2 linked regions of the Lewinella sp. 4G2 genome follow. The protein of the gene in region 1 interacts with the protein of each later gene in a pairwise test. Links are inferred from orthologs where the notes say so. Each region holds a gene or a part of one and is shown on either strand. Other genes may lie near its edges.

Evidence for each region.
Region 2: the proteins of A3850_RS09540 (region 1) and topA interact in binary tests that used the Escherichia coli proteins (3 or more experiments, as listed by UniProt). The link is inferred for Lewinella sp. 4G2 from one-to-one orthologs.

What each region holds. Positions count from the first base shown.
Region 1 is NZ_LVWJ02000014.1:2,232,283-2,238,846, reverse strand. What follows is about bases 2,168-5,089. They hold A3850_RS09540 (YigZ family protein), read left to right. Parts: upstream 2,168-3,259; coding sequence 3,260-3,919; downstream 3,920-5,089. Other genes in these bases: A3850_RS09530 (glycosyltransferase family 39 protein), read left to right, coding at 4,997-5,089; A3850_RS09535 (ParA family protein), read left to right, coding at 4,131-4,904; A3850_RS09545 (DUF1905 domain-containing protein), read left to right, coding at 2,671-3,213; A3850_RS09550 (S41 family peptidase), read left to right, coding at 2,168-2,618. Also shown: more of A3850_RS09550, read left to right, coding at 1-2,167; more of A3850_RS09530, read left to right, coding at 5,090-6,493; A3850_RS09525 (gliding motility-associated C-terminal domain-containing protein), read right to left, coding at 6,490-6,564.
Region 2 is NZ_LVWJ02000014.1:2,758,479-2,765,245, reverse strand. Bases 1,134-4,258 are described here. They hold topA (type I DNA topoisomerase), read left to right. Parts: upstream 1,134-1,467; coding sequence 1,468-4,050; downstream 4,051-4,258. Other genes in these bases: A3850_RS11570 (DUF3467 domain-containing protein), read left to right, coding at 4,092-4,258; A3850_RS11580 (NADPH-dependent FMN reductase), read left to right, coding at 1,134-1,377. In the rest of the region: A3850_RS11585 (ABC transporter substrate-binding protein), read right to left, coding at 1-643; more of A3850_RS11580, read left to right, coding at 841-1,133; more of A3850_RS11570, read left to right, coding at 4,259-4,430; A3850_RS11555 (hypothetical protein), read left to right, coding at 4,989-5,282; A3850_RS11550 (HNH endonuclease), read right to left, coding at 5,871-6,266; A3850_RS11545 (hypothetical protein), read right to left, coding at 6,577-6,767. UniProt on the Escherichia coli protein: Releases the supercoiling and torsional tension of DNA, which is introduced during the DNA replication and transcription, by transiently cleaving and rejoining one strand of the DNA duplex.

The sequences.
Region 1 (6,564 bases):
ACCTTTACTTTAATGAAAGCTGGGAATCGAGCCTCTTCACCCACCGCAAGGGCTATAAAGGCCCGTACAACCCGGAAATAAAATCATTTGACCGGGAACGCAAAAGTGTAAGTGTCCACACCACTTGGGAGGGAAAAGATATGTGGCCCATGACGGACCGTGCCGGAAAGGTATATTTCGTTTCCGACCGCGATAACGGGGAATATAATCTATACCGTCTCGATGGGAAGAAAGCAAAAAGGCTGACTAAATTTTCCACCTCGGTGATGGCGCCCAGCATGGCAGCAAACGGGCAGCAAATTGCCTTCATCAAGGATTACCAAATTCATATTTACGATACTGCGTCTGGCAAAACCACGAAGCCCAACATCACGGTGAGCAGCTACGCGGGACTTGGCCAGCCGGCGGACTTTACCACACATCGTAACATTAGCGACTTCGACGTGGCGCTTGACGGGAAGAAATTAGCCTTCATCGCCAGAGGGGAATTATTCGTTAGCGATATCGCCGGAAAATTCGTACGGCAACTGCCCGCCGGCGATGGACGCGCCACCGAAGTCAAGTGGCTACGGGGCGATTCTACCCTGATTTACACCATGACGGAGGGTGGTTATACAAACTTATTCACGATTGACGCTACGGGAAAGGGCAGCCCCGTGGCGCGCACCACGGACCAACGTAACAATCGTGGACTACAGATTGCGGGGGACACCACCCGCCTGATCTACCAGAGTGGCCGCGACGAGATCCGGCTGATGAACCTTCAAAATTTTGCCACCGAAACACTAGTGCAAGACGAGATTTGGGGCTTTCAAAATAGCCTTCCCCGTTGGTCGCCCGATGGCCGCTACGTGATGTACACCGCCTACCGGAATTTCGAGCAGGATATCTTTTTAATTGATACCAAGAATAATAATCGGAAATTGGCCGTCACGAATACCGGAGTAAGTGAGAATGTACCGGTGTGGTCACCGGACGGAAAGTATATCTACTTCACCTCTTCCCGCCACCAACCTAATTATCCACGGGGAGGTGGGGATGAGCGTCTCTTCCGCCTTCCCCTGCTACGGTTCGATGCTCCCTTCCGCCAGGAAAAATTTGATGAATTATTTGCTGGAGATAAGAAGGAAAAATCAGACTCCGTCGAAGTAAAAATTGACCTGACCAATATTATGGAAAGGCTCGAGCCCGTTGGCCCCCGCGCCGGCAGTCAGTCCGATCCTTACGTAGTGATGGACGGTGAAAAAACCATGGTTTTCTACGGCTCTGATCACGCCGGCAAACGCAGTTTCTACGTGACGACCTTTGAGCCCTTCGAAGCACCTAAAACCAAAGAGATCGAAGGTAGTGGCGTCGGCGGCGCCAACGATCTGGTGGAAGTGAAAGGAAAATACTACCTCCTGGGTCGGGGGCAAATTCAGAGCATCAACGTTGGGCAGGGCAAATTGAAACCCATCACGATTAAACATGCCTTTCGCCGTTCCCTGGCTCCAGAGTTTGCCCAAATGTTCTACGAAACCTGGGCCAACATGGAGGAGAATTTTTACAACGAAGATTTCCACGGTACCGACTGGGCCGCCCTTCGCGATGCGTACGCCCGCTACCTCCCTCACCTCACCAATCGGGCCGATCTGCGGCGCCTGACCAATGACTTACTGGGCGAGCTCAACACCTCCCACTTCGGCTTCAATTCCAACGGCAGCGAAGAGCAAACTCAGGTTGACCTTACCACCGTGGCCCTCGGTTTGGCCTTTGATCAGGACGATCCCTACCGCGTTGCTTCCATCATCGCCGACGGGCCGGCCGACCGCGCGGGCCTTGACATTAAAGCGGGAGACAAATTGGTAGCCATCAACGGCACGCCGGTCGACGAATCCATGAACCGGGAATTCTACCTGGCCCTCCCCTCCCGCGACCAGGAGGTGGCGCTGTCGCTGGTGCGAGGAAATGGGCAAGCAAAAACCGTCCGCCTCCACCCCGTATCCTACCCTACCGAGAGAAACCACCGCTACGACGAATGGGTGGACGATAACCAAGGCAGAGTGGACCGGAAGACCGACAAAAAAGTAGCGTACGTCCACATGAAAAACATGGGCGGCAGTCAGCTGGATGCCTTCCTCGACGAAATGGTCAGCGAAAGCTACCAACGTGACGGGCTCATCCTGGACCTCCGCTACAATACGGGTGGTAACGTGCACGATGCTGTGCTGCAGTTCCTGAGCCAGCGCCCCTACGCTACCTGGAAGTACCGCGGTGGTGCCGCGGCTACCCAGCCGAACTTCGCTCCTCAGGCAAAACCCATCGTCCTACTGATCAATGAACAGAGCCTTAGCGACGCTGAGGTTACCACGGAGGGCTTCAAGCAACTAGGTCTGGGCACCGTCGTCGGAACGCCAACCTACCGCTGGATCATCTTCACCTCCGGCAAGGGCCTGGTCGATGGCTCCTACTACCGTCTCCCCAGCTGGGGTGTGTACGGGCTGGATGGTCGCAACCTCGAAAAGACCGGCGTGGAACCCGACATTCGTATCGACAACACGGCCGCCGACCGCCAGTTGGGGCGGGACCCGCAGTTGGATAAAGCCATTGAGGTAGTATTGAAAGAACTTGGCCGGTAGAACTGTACCAACGATGTTTTTCCAGCAATGATTTTTTGATAACTCTGCGCCCATGCAAATCACTTTTACTTCCATTATCTCCTCCGCCGAAGACGGCACGAACTACGGCGGCGTCTACCTCAATATCATCAAGGTGAAGCGAAAGGTGGTCGCCGATTTGTTAGATCCGGACAACGCCCTTACCCGGGTCATCATGCAGATCAACGGTGAAGGGGCAACCCACCGGGCGCTGCACCCGGATGGGAATGGCAACTACTTTATTCTGATCAGTAAAGAGATCCAAAAGGAGCACCGGGTGGATGATGGCGAAGAGATTGAGATCACCCTCCGCCCGGATGACTCCAAATACGGGATGCCACTACCCGAGGAGGTGTCCGAGTTATGGGCGATGGATGAGGAGGCCCGCCGCGTTTTTCATCTATTGACCTTAGGCCGCCAACGCAGTATGTTGTACCTGATGGGAAAGCCAAAGGGTGCGGCCACGCGTGTAAAAAAGACGGTACAGATACATGAGTACCTCAAGAGCACCAACGGTGTGCTGGATTCTAAAGAACTCAACGCTTACATCAAGGCGGACAACGCCAATTGGAAATAGTACTGGCCGGCAATTGTACCTTTCCGGCCTTTCCAAGCCACGACAAATGCCTGACCCTAACCAAGATCGCTACCTCATTCCCACCGGCGGCGACGCCCACGGGGAGTTCCGTGACCGGGGCAGCAAATTCGTCGCCCGGCTGGCCCACGTGCGCGATGAGGCCGCAGCACTGGCCATCGTGGAGGAAGAGGCCGCCCTCCACCACAAGTGTAATCACCACTGTTACGCCTACCGCATCGGCGAGGGAACCGACCGCTGGCGGGCTAACGACGACGGCGAACCGAGTGGAACCGCCGGCAAACCCATCCTCGGGCAAATTGATAAGGCGGGGCTGTCCGACGTCGTCATCGTCGTTTCCCGTTACTGGGGTGGGACGAAACTTGGCGCCTCCGGCCTCATCAATGCTTACCGGGAAGCGGCGGCACTGGCGGTGGAATCCGTAGAGAAGGGTTGGCAACCCCTCGTCGGGCGCGTTGAAATAAAATTCGGGTACGAATTGATGACGCCAGTGATGTCCGCCCTGAGCCAGTTAGACCTGGAAATGGCCAGCCAGGATTTTGGGGATTCGGCTACCGTCCAGCTAGAAATTCCCCGCAGCCAGGTGGCGGATAAAGTAAAAGCCTTGAAAGCAGCCATCGGCGGAGTCTACCTGGAAGAAGTGGACAAAGAGTATACGGTAGCGGGTCTCGACATCACGGTACACTAACGAGCAACGATCGACGAAGCTTATGCCCCGCAACCACTACTCCTTCACTGCGCCTTCGGCCTTTGAATCTGCCTGAACTATTCGACATAAGCATGCTCTGGATCAGTTCTACTAGATGAGCGGAGTCAACCGTTCGCGCAGTTAATCACCGAACGACCAAAGTCCTGCGGAACGGTTCCGGACTGTTGACTATTCCCTACCTTCGCCCCCCATGGGAAAAGTAATTGCCATAGCCAACCAGAAGGGTGGCGTCGGGAAGACGACCACAGCCATTAACCTGGCTGCGAGCCTCGCTATTTTGGAGCGAAAGGTCTTACTCATCGATGCAGATCCGCAGGGGAATTCCAGCAGTGGCGTAGGAATTCCCAGCGACAACCTGGACGAAACGATTTACGACGTCCTCGTCAGCGATCTTGACGTCAACGAGGTCATTTACGAGACGGAAACGCCCAATTTGCACCTCATCCCGGCGGGCATCAACCTCGTCGGTGCGGAAGTGGAACTTATCAATCGTTTCCGCCGCGAAGACGTCATGAAGGCCAACGTCATCGACAAAGTGCGCGACGCTTACGATTACGTTTTTATCGATTGCCTTCCCAGCCTAGGCCTCATCACCGTCAATGCGCTTACGGCGGCAGACACGGTACTCGTCCCCGTGCAGTGTGAATACTTTGCCCTGGAGGGTCTGAAGAAATTGGAGAACACCATCAGCCTCGTCAAGAAACAACTTAACCCGTCGCTGGAAATTGAAGGTATTCTACTGAGCATGTACGACCAACGGCTGCGCCTGGCGAACATGGTCGTCAAGAAAGTCCGGGAGATGTACGGGCCCCAGGTTTTCGAAACCATCATCCACCGCAATGCCCGTATCAGTGAGGCTCCGAATATGCACGCGCCGGTCGTCATGATCAATGCGGGCAGCCGGGGGGCGACCAACTTCCTTAACCTGGCCCAGGAGTTCATGGAGAAGAACGAAGGTGTGTAAATGCCAGCGGCACCCTACCTATATTTAAGGAGGGTGCTCGGCCAACAATACCCCGGCGCTTGCATTAGTAGGACTCATTAAAGTATCAGGCCTTGCCCAAAAAGAACCGCAAAAAGAAGCCGGCCCCGGCAACCGTGGAGACATCCGAATCAGCGGTGGGTTATTCCTCCCGCTTTCAGTTCTTTTTGTGGATCTGTTCCTTCTTTTTCTTCGCTGCGCTCCTGATTCGTACCGACGTTATCAGCCCCTGGCCCGGTGCGGAAAGCCTTTCGCTCGGCCACGCCCTCAGCAACCTCCGGGGCTACAGTTTGCTCTCTTTTCTTTACTACCAACTCTTTGGCTACGGGTCGGCCATTGATGCGAGTACGCAAGCAGTTTGGTTGTTCCCCCGCCTGCTGAGTTCGGTTGCCGTGCTACTGACGGCCTACTTCACTTATAAATACGGCTCCCGGCTGTTTGGTAAATCAGGTATCGCACTTGGTCTGTTGGCAGCGGGGGCTTCGCTCTTTCTCCCCTTCTTCGGTAAAGTCGCTACGCCAGATGCGCTGGCGCTACTTGGCCAGACCGGGTTTCTGCTTACCGTCTTCCTAATGGGTGCGGATAAAAGCCGCAATTATCTATTGCCGGCGGGAATCTTTCTTTTTGTAGCCGGCCTGGCGGCGCCAATTTCAACCTTGGTATTTGGGGTAGCGACCATCGTCGCGGCGCGGTTCATCCTAGGTGGAGGCAAGCAGTGGTTGAGCGCCATGATCTTGGTCTCTTTGCCATTGGTCATCCTCTTGCTTCAGGGCAACCAGGGCGTGCGTTCCTACTGGTTTTGGGGGAGCCAGCCCCTGGCGTACCTTAAGTTTATCGGATACGTCGCGCTTGGGTTCCTTCCCCTCTTCGGATTCTTTTTGGCGGGGGTGCGCGACCTCTTTTATAAGGTAGCCCGGGGAGAGCAGGCCGGGCGTTTGTTCGCCGCTGGCCTCGCCATCTCGCTGCTTACCCAGTCACTCGTTTTCCCCCTGGTTCTGGCGCTTCTTGCGGGTAAGCAGATGCAATTGTACTTCAATGCGCCCAATTACCCTTGGAAGGATTGGGTGCGGGGAGGCGCCGTTATTCACCTCATTTTTGCCTTTCTCGGCGCTTTTTTCGTCCTATTGTTTGGTGGTATTTCCTTCCCCGGCGCCGGCTTCCGCGCGGCCCTCGGAATGGTAGCAGCCTACTGGATCTTCTCCCTGCTGGGCGTCATCGGCCTCTACGGAGATAAGCGTGATTTTGCCCTCGGTGGCACCCTACTGGCCGGGCTACTCAGTATTCTCTTTTTCTGGGTCCAGGTGTACCCTTACTTCGAAACGGAGCGGCAGTGGGCGGAGCAACTCGTTCAGAAAATGGAAGTCAAACTCCCCGTCTACATTAGCCCCGGCGAGGGAACGGACGTGGCGCTTCCAGCTTTATTACGGGCGGGGGTTCCGGTCGTGCAGGACAGCACCGAGGCCGATTTCATCCTCCGCTCCTGGCCCATCAGTGATTCCACCACGACGGCGGATATAACCACGACGGGGCGGGTCATCATCAGCCGCCACAATTATGGGCTCGGCCGTTAGCGAAGTAGCATCAGGCTCCCGCTGAAGCGGCGGCTTTCACCGTCCACGTACAGGACCTCCGAGGCGTATAC
Region 2 (6,767 bases), 530 kb from region 1 along the record:
CGTAATCGTTCCCCTGCAATCCACCGGCAGCCTTATTGTAAATGCCTTGGGCCCAGAAATCCGCGGCCTGTTGGTTCAGAGTAGCGTTGAGCCCCGCGATCACGCCCGCCAATCCGGAAGAGTCGGGGTGGGCGGCGCCGAGGCGGATCCCCCGCAAGGGAGCTTCCAGGACGCCCCGGTAGGTAGAAGCTTCCTCGGCGGTGACGGCGTTCGGGTTGTAGACGGTGGCCATCGTCCAGCGCGTCAGGCCGGAATAGTAGCCTTCGTTATCCACGTAAGCGTCGGAGACCTCCCCCTGGGTGAAGGCGTTTACGAAGAAAGGTTGAAGGACGTCGAACCCACGCAAACGGGCGGCGTCTTCCAGCGTTGGGACCAGTACCACGTCCCCCTCCAACCCGGCACCTGCGGCAGCGCCCGCCATGATCTCGCGCATGGGTTTGATGACGACTTTTACGTCGATTCGCATCCGGTCTTCAAAGGCTTTGATGATGGCTGCATCCTGGGCCAGGTGGCGCCAGGTAACGACCGTCAGGCCTACGGGCCGCTCACCGGGAGTCGTCTTACTAGCAGGCTTCCGGTCGGATTTGCAGGAAACCAGGCAGAGGAGGATGGCCAACAGAGTGAAGCGAAGCGTGGTGAGCATTGGTGGTAGAACTTTGGCGTGCGAAGGTAGCGAAAAGCCAAAAGCCCACAACCGCACACGGTGGTTCTCCATTACTGCTGGCGGACCCCACCAACTAGCGGGAACTCAGGGTATCACTATAGAAAGACTTGGCCCACCACCGTTCACCGCTAATTAAGGATGGTATACCTTTGCCCACCCAAAACCCACCACCCCCTATGATCACCGTAATTTCCGGAACCAACCGTAAGGATAGTGTGACCCTGGCGTACGCTCAGCATTACGTGGAGGCGCTGCGCGCTGCGGGTGAAGGAGCACAATTGTTGGACCTCAGTGAAGTATCCCTCGCTGGCTTGCAACGGGAAATGTACTCGCCTGACACCATGGACGCTGCATGGCGTACGCTACAAGAGACCTATATATTAGGTGCTCAAAAGATGGTCTTTATTTCTCCGGAATACAATGGAAGCTACCCCGGCGTACTAAAGCTTTTTATTGACGGCATTAGCGTGAATAATTACAAGCAAAACTTCAGTGGTAAGATCGTCGCGTTGGTGGGCATTTCCTCCGGCCGGGCGGGTAATTTACGGGGGATGGACCACCTCGGCGACTGCCTCGCCCACATGGGTGCCTGGGTGCTTCCGAACCGAACGCCGGTCAGCCTGGCGGACCAGCATTTGGAGGACCGAATCCTCACCGATGCCCCCACCGTTGAGGAGCTAAAAAAACAAATCCAACAACTTATTACCGCGTAATTCCGTACTCTTACCGCCCCTAACGGAACAGCACGGCAACAAAAACGCCCCCATTTACCGACCTTATTTCTAGATCCCACACATCATCTCATGGCAAAAAACTTACTGATCGTCGAGTCCCCGGCGAAAGCAAAAACGATTGAAAAAATACTGGGTAAGGACTTCACCGTACAGAGTTCCTTCGGCCACATTCGCGATCTGGATAAGGGAGATGGCGCCGTGGACATTGCCCGCGGATTCAAGCCTAAATACGTCGTCTCCCCGGATAAGCGCAAGCAAGTCCAGAAGCTTAAAACAGCCATGAACAAGGCTGATACCGTTTGGCTCGCGACGGATGAAGACCGCGAAGGGGAAGCCATTTCCTGGCACCTTTGCGAAGTCCTAAAACTACCGGTGGACACCACGAAACGAATCGTATTCCGGGAGATCACCCCTCCCGCCATCAAGGCCGCGATCAGTAATCCCCGATTGGTGGACATCAACCTCGTCAACGCCCAGCAGGCGCGGCGAATTCTGGACCGCCTCGTGGGTTACGAACTCTCGGGCGTACTCTGGAAGAAGGTAAAATTTGGTCTGAGCGCCGGCCGCGTGCAGTCCGTCACCGTAAAACTCGTCGTCGAGCGGGAGCGGGAGATCATGGACTTCACGGCCGAACCTTTCTTCCGCGTCAACGCCATCTTCGACGTCCGCAACGAGCAGGGCCGCACGGTAAAACTCAAGGCCGAAAGCCCTACCCGTTACAATGACCGGGAGGGAGCCGAGAAATTCCTCAGCCAGTGCGCCGGAGCGGACTTTTCCATCAAGAACATTGACGTCAAGCCCACCAAACGTCGCCCCGCCGCGCCGTTTACGACGTCCACCCTCCAACAGGAGGCCAGCCGGAAGCTCTACATGAACCCGGAGAACACGATGCGGGCCGCTCAGCGCCTGTACGAAGCCGGTCTCATTACCTACATGCGTACCGATAGTATCAGCCTTTCAGAAACGGCAATGACCGCCATTGAAAAGGAGATCAAGTCCGCCTTCGGCAATAACTACAGCCAGCCGCGACGCCACAAGAGTAAAAAGAAGGACGCGCAAGAGGCCCACGAAGCCATTCGCCCCACTTACATCGATCGCCACACCGTGAACGTGGGCGACCGTTACGAACAACGCCTCTATGAACTCATCTGGAAGCGCACCATCGCCAGCCAGATGTCGGACGCGCAGTTGGAGAAAACTACCGTTGAGATTGGCGTTTCCACCGTTCCCGACGCCAAGCTGAAGGCGCAGGGTGAAGTCCTCAAGTTTGACGGCTTCCTCAAGGTTTACCTGGAGGGGCAGGACGACGACGATGATGATAAGGACGACTCCGGCATCCTCCCTCCCCTTTCCGTCGGCCAACCACTACCGTTGGCGGAGATGACGGCGACCCAGCGCTTTACGCGCCCGCCGAGCCGTTACACCCAGGCTAGCCTCATCAAGAAGTTGGAGGAGTTAGGCATTGGCCGCCCTTCCACCTACGCTCCGACGGTAAGTAAGATCATGGACCCCAAGCGCGGGTACGTCACCAGCGAAACCCGGGAGGGTACCGAGCGCAAGTACGAGGTGATGACCCTGAAGAATGGTACCGTCAGCTCCGAGACCAAGACGGAAATGACGGGCGCGGTCAAGAACCGCCTCTTCGCCTCCGACATGGGGATGGCCATCTCGGATTTCCTCGACCAAAACTTCGAGGAAGTGATGAACTACGACTTTACCGCCGAGGTGGAGGAGAAGTTTGACCGCATCGCCGAAGGCCGCGTGACCTGGACGCAGATGCTCTCCGATTTCTACCACCCCTTCCACGAAAAGGTGGAGGACACGACGGAGAACGCCGAACGCGTATCCGGAGAACGCATATTGGGCCAGCACCCCGAAACGGGCCGGACCGTATTAGTACGTCTCAGCCGAAATGGCCCCGTTATCCAACTGGGTTCACCCGATGAGTTATTGCCCGACGAAAAGCCGCGCTACGCCAACCTCCCCCTGGGAATGAGCATGGAGCAGATCGACCTGGAAACGGCGCTGCCGCTCTTCACCCTGCCCAAAGTGCTGGGTGAGATCGACGGCCAGGAAACCGCCGTTGGGATTGGCCGTTACGGACCGTACGTCCGTTGGGGCGAGACCTTCGTCAGCCTCGAAAAAGGGGAAGACCCGCATAGCGTCGACCTTAACCGCGCCAAGGAATTGGTCGCAGCTAAAAAGAAAGCGGACGCTCCGGTGATGACCTTCCAGGAACTTCCCGTACAGCGGGGTTCCGGCCGTTTCGGCCCCTTCCTGAAGTGGAATGGCATGTTCATCAACATCCCCAAACGTTACAATCCGGACAACCTGAGTAAGGACGACATGGTCGAACTGATCCAGGCCAAGATTGAGAAGGAGGCCAACCGCTACATCCAGCGCTTCCCCGAAGAGAAAATCGACGTGGAGCAAGGGCGCTGGGGGCCATTCATCCGCTTTAAAAAGAAGAGCATCAAGATTCCCAAGAATAAGAAAGGGGAACGGATGACGCGCGAAGAAGCCGCTGAGCTGCCGCTGGAGAAGATCAAGAAATTGATCACTGCGGAAATGCCAACGGCTTTCAAGACCAAGAAGAAGGCGGCTCCCAAAAAGAAGGCCCCCGCAAAGAAGAAAGCCGCACCAAAAAAGTAGCGTTCTGCTTTAACATCTACCATCAATAAAATATAGCCAACATGGCCGACGAGAAGAAACCAGCTCAGCCCCAGAACCAACTCAACATTGAACTGCCCGAGGACATTGCCGAAGGCGTGTACAGCAACCTGGCCATCATTGCGCACAGTAACAGTGAATTCGTGGTCGACTTCGTCCGCATCGTACCCAACGCCCCCAAGGCCAAGGTGAAGAGCCGGGTGATCTTGACGCCGGAACACGCTAAACGCTTAGTCTCCGCGCTTGCGGACAACATCAAGAAGTACGAAGCGCAGTTCGGAAGCATATCCTCCAAAAAGGGTGGCAACGATAACGGCCCTCAGTTCCCGCCCATGAGTTTTACGCCAACGGCACAAGCCTAAAATTAAGTTCATCCTAAGCGAGTAGCCTACACTGATCAAGTACATGAGGCCTACGACTGGCCGTAGCAAATCTTTCCGGAAAATCTACCGGATTGTTTTTCAGTTTACGGCCCCGGTGTATATTTGCAGCCGCTTAGGAAGGATGATGATGAAACCTTCTTTCCCCCCGAAGCAACTTTCCCGAATGCGGGGGACATTTCAGGGTACAAAAAGCGCCTTTTGGTCGATTAGCTCAGTTGGTTTAGAGCGTTGCATTGACATTGCAGAGGTCACTGGTTCGAGCCCAGTATCGACCACCTCCCCTCCCCCACGATCTGTGCTTCGGCGTAGATCAAATTACATCCAATCGGGATGTGGCGCAGCCCGGTAGCGCACACGCCTGGGGGGCGTGGGGCCGCAGGTTCGAATCCTGTCATCCCGACCACTTGTTTAGCGTAAGCCCTTAACTATCAACTAGTTAGGGGCTTCGCTTTTCAGATTGGGGGCGTAATTGGGGGCGAACTCTGCATTTTGAGCGTAAAACCGGCCCCGGCACGGGCTTTGTCATCATTCCCAACTATGGCTACTAGACTAATACTAATGGCATCGATTGCGGCGGCGCTGGTCAGTTGCTCCGGTAGTGGTCAAAACTTGGCACCAAACGCTACGGCGGGCGGCTTTGAACCTTCGCCCTATTATGACCCCTCAACCGATACGGTGCGCGCTGCGGTCATCCGGTTAGACTACCTAGCCAAAGCCACGGTGGACGATTGGCAAACGGGGCGGATGAACCTAACCGAACGTGAACGGACCTTAGACAGCTTGCGCGCGCTAATGGATGAACTAGCCCCGCAGCTACCCCCCGCAGGATAGCGTACTACTTAACCGGCTGCGGCGGCGGTGGCAAATCGAGCTTTAGCCGGTGCCTTTTTTATATGTAGTTTTCTGTAGTTCATTGTTCGCCCCAAAGGTTTGAAAACAACCACCGCCACGGGTGGCCTCCGGTCCTTTCATTGCTCCCAAAACAACCAAACGCGGCCCCGCCATACATTAACATTTCTTAACATCGGGGATAGCCTCCGGTCCTTTTATGGCTGTGGAAACAATAGCAGTTAGTAATACAAACTTGCTTTGTCCGCAGGTCTTAACAGCGCCCCAACTTTCCTTTTTAAAGCGTGGTCGATTTCGTCAACTTGCTTTTAAAGGCTGCTGTAATTTCTGTAATCTTTTCCCAAGAGTAGCTCCAACTTTTTTCGCTTCAAAATTTCCGTTGTTATTCACGCGGTTAGGGCTGCGAAGTTTGAAACGTACTTCGGCAAAGAACCAAAGGGGGCATGGGGGAGGTACCCGGCGCGGGGTCATCTTGCAGAAAAAGACTATTCGCCGGGCTTTCACTCCTTAGCGGTTACGGCTGCGGCGGGGCTAGAATCATTTGATTTCCAAATGAAGTTTGGCGGGCGGTCAGCTGCGGCGCGGCTCCAACTTATCCAGCACGGCGGCGCGGTCCGCAGGTAGTAGGCCGTCCAAACCTTGCACGGTTGACGTTACGTAGCCCCGTAGTTCGTACGCTCGCTTACGGTTGTGGTGACGGTGGCAAAGGGGCATAAAGTTGTCCACTTCGTACGGACTGCCTCCGGCGCTTATAGGTACCACGTGGTCCGTTACTGCGGCCGGTTCCAGTTCGTCAACGTGCGCGCAAGCCTCACACAAAGGATTGGCGGCGCGGTATCGCTTTGTAGTACTTCGCCACCGTTGGCAGTTGTAGAACTTGGCGGCCTCCATTTGCGCCGGGCTACGCTTGCGGGGGGCGGGGGCGGGTAGGTAGGCGGGGCGTTTGGGTTTGGGTAGGTTAGGCATACTGTAAGATACGGCGCGCGCGGGCGTTGGGGGCGGGCTGGCTACCTTAGGTTTTCTTAGGTTTTGAGGCTTAACCAAAGTCCGGGTGCGTCAGGATCTGCGGCGGCGCTGGTCATCGCTTTACGGGTGAACGTGCAAACTGACCCTGCATACTGGTAAGGGGTGAACTTGTAGTAATAGACGGCGGCGGCGCTTTGATAAACTTTGAATAATCAAACCCCTACGGCTACGCTCAAACGACTTTAAGCCCGCACCCGGCACGGTTGCACGGGTGAAGGTGGATAAGGGCCGCAGGGGGCTACATATGGGACTAGGTGGTCGGCGCGGGGTGGCCTTCGTCATCAGTAAAGAACCTACGGGCGCGGGCGTAGGCGTTGGGGTGCGGTAACGGGGGCAACTGGCTAACTTGTTGTAGGGTCAGTTTGAAAATTACTTGCATTAGCTGCAAGCTAAAGTAAACCTTATCCCCGTCCGGGCGGGCGTGGGGGGCTAGGTCTCTTA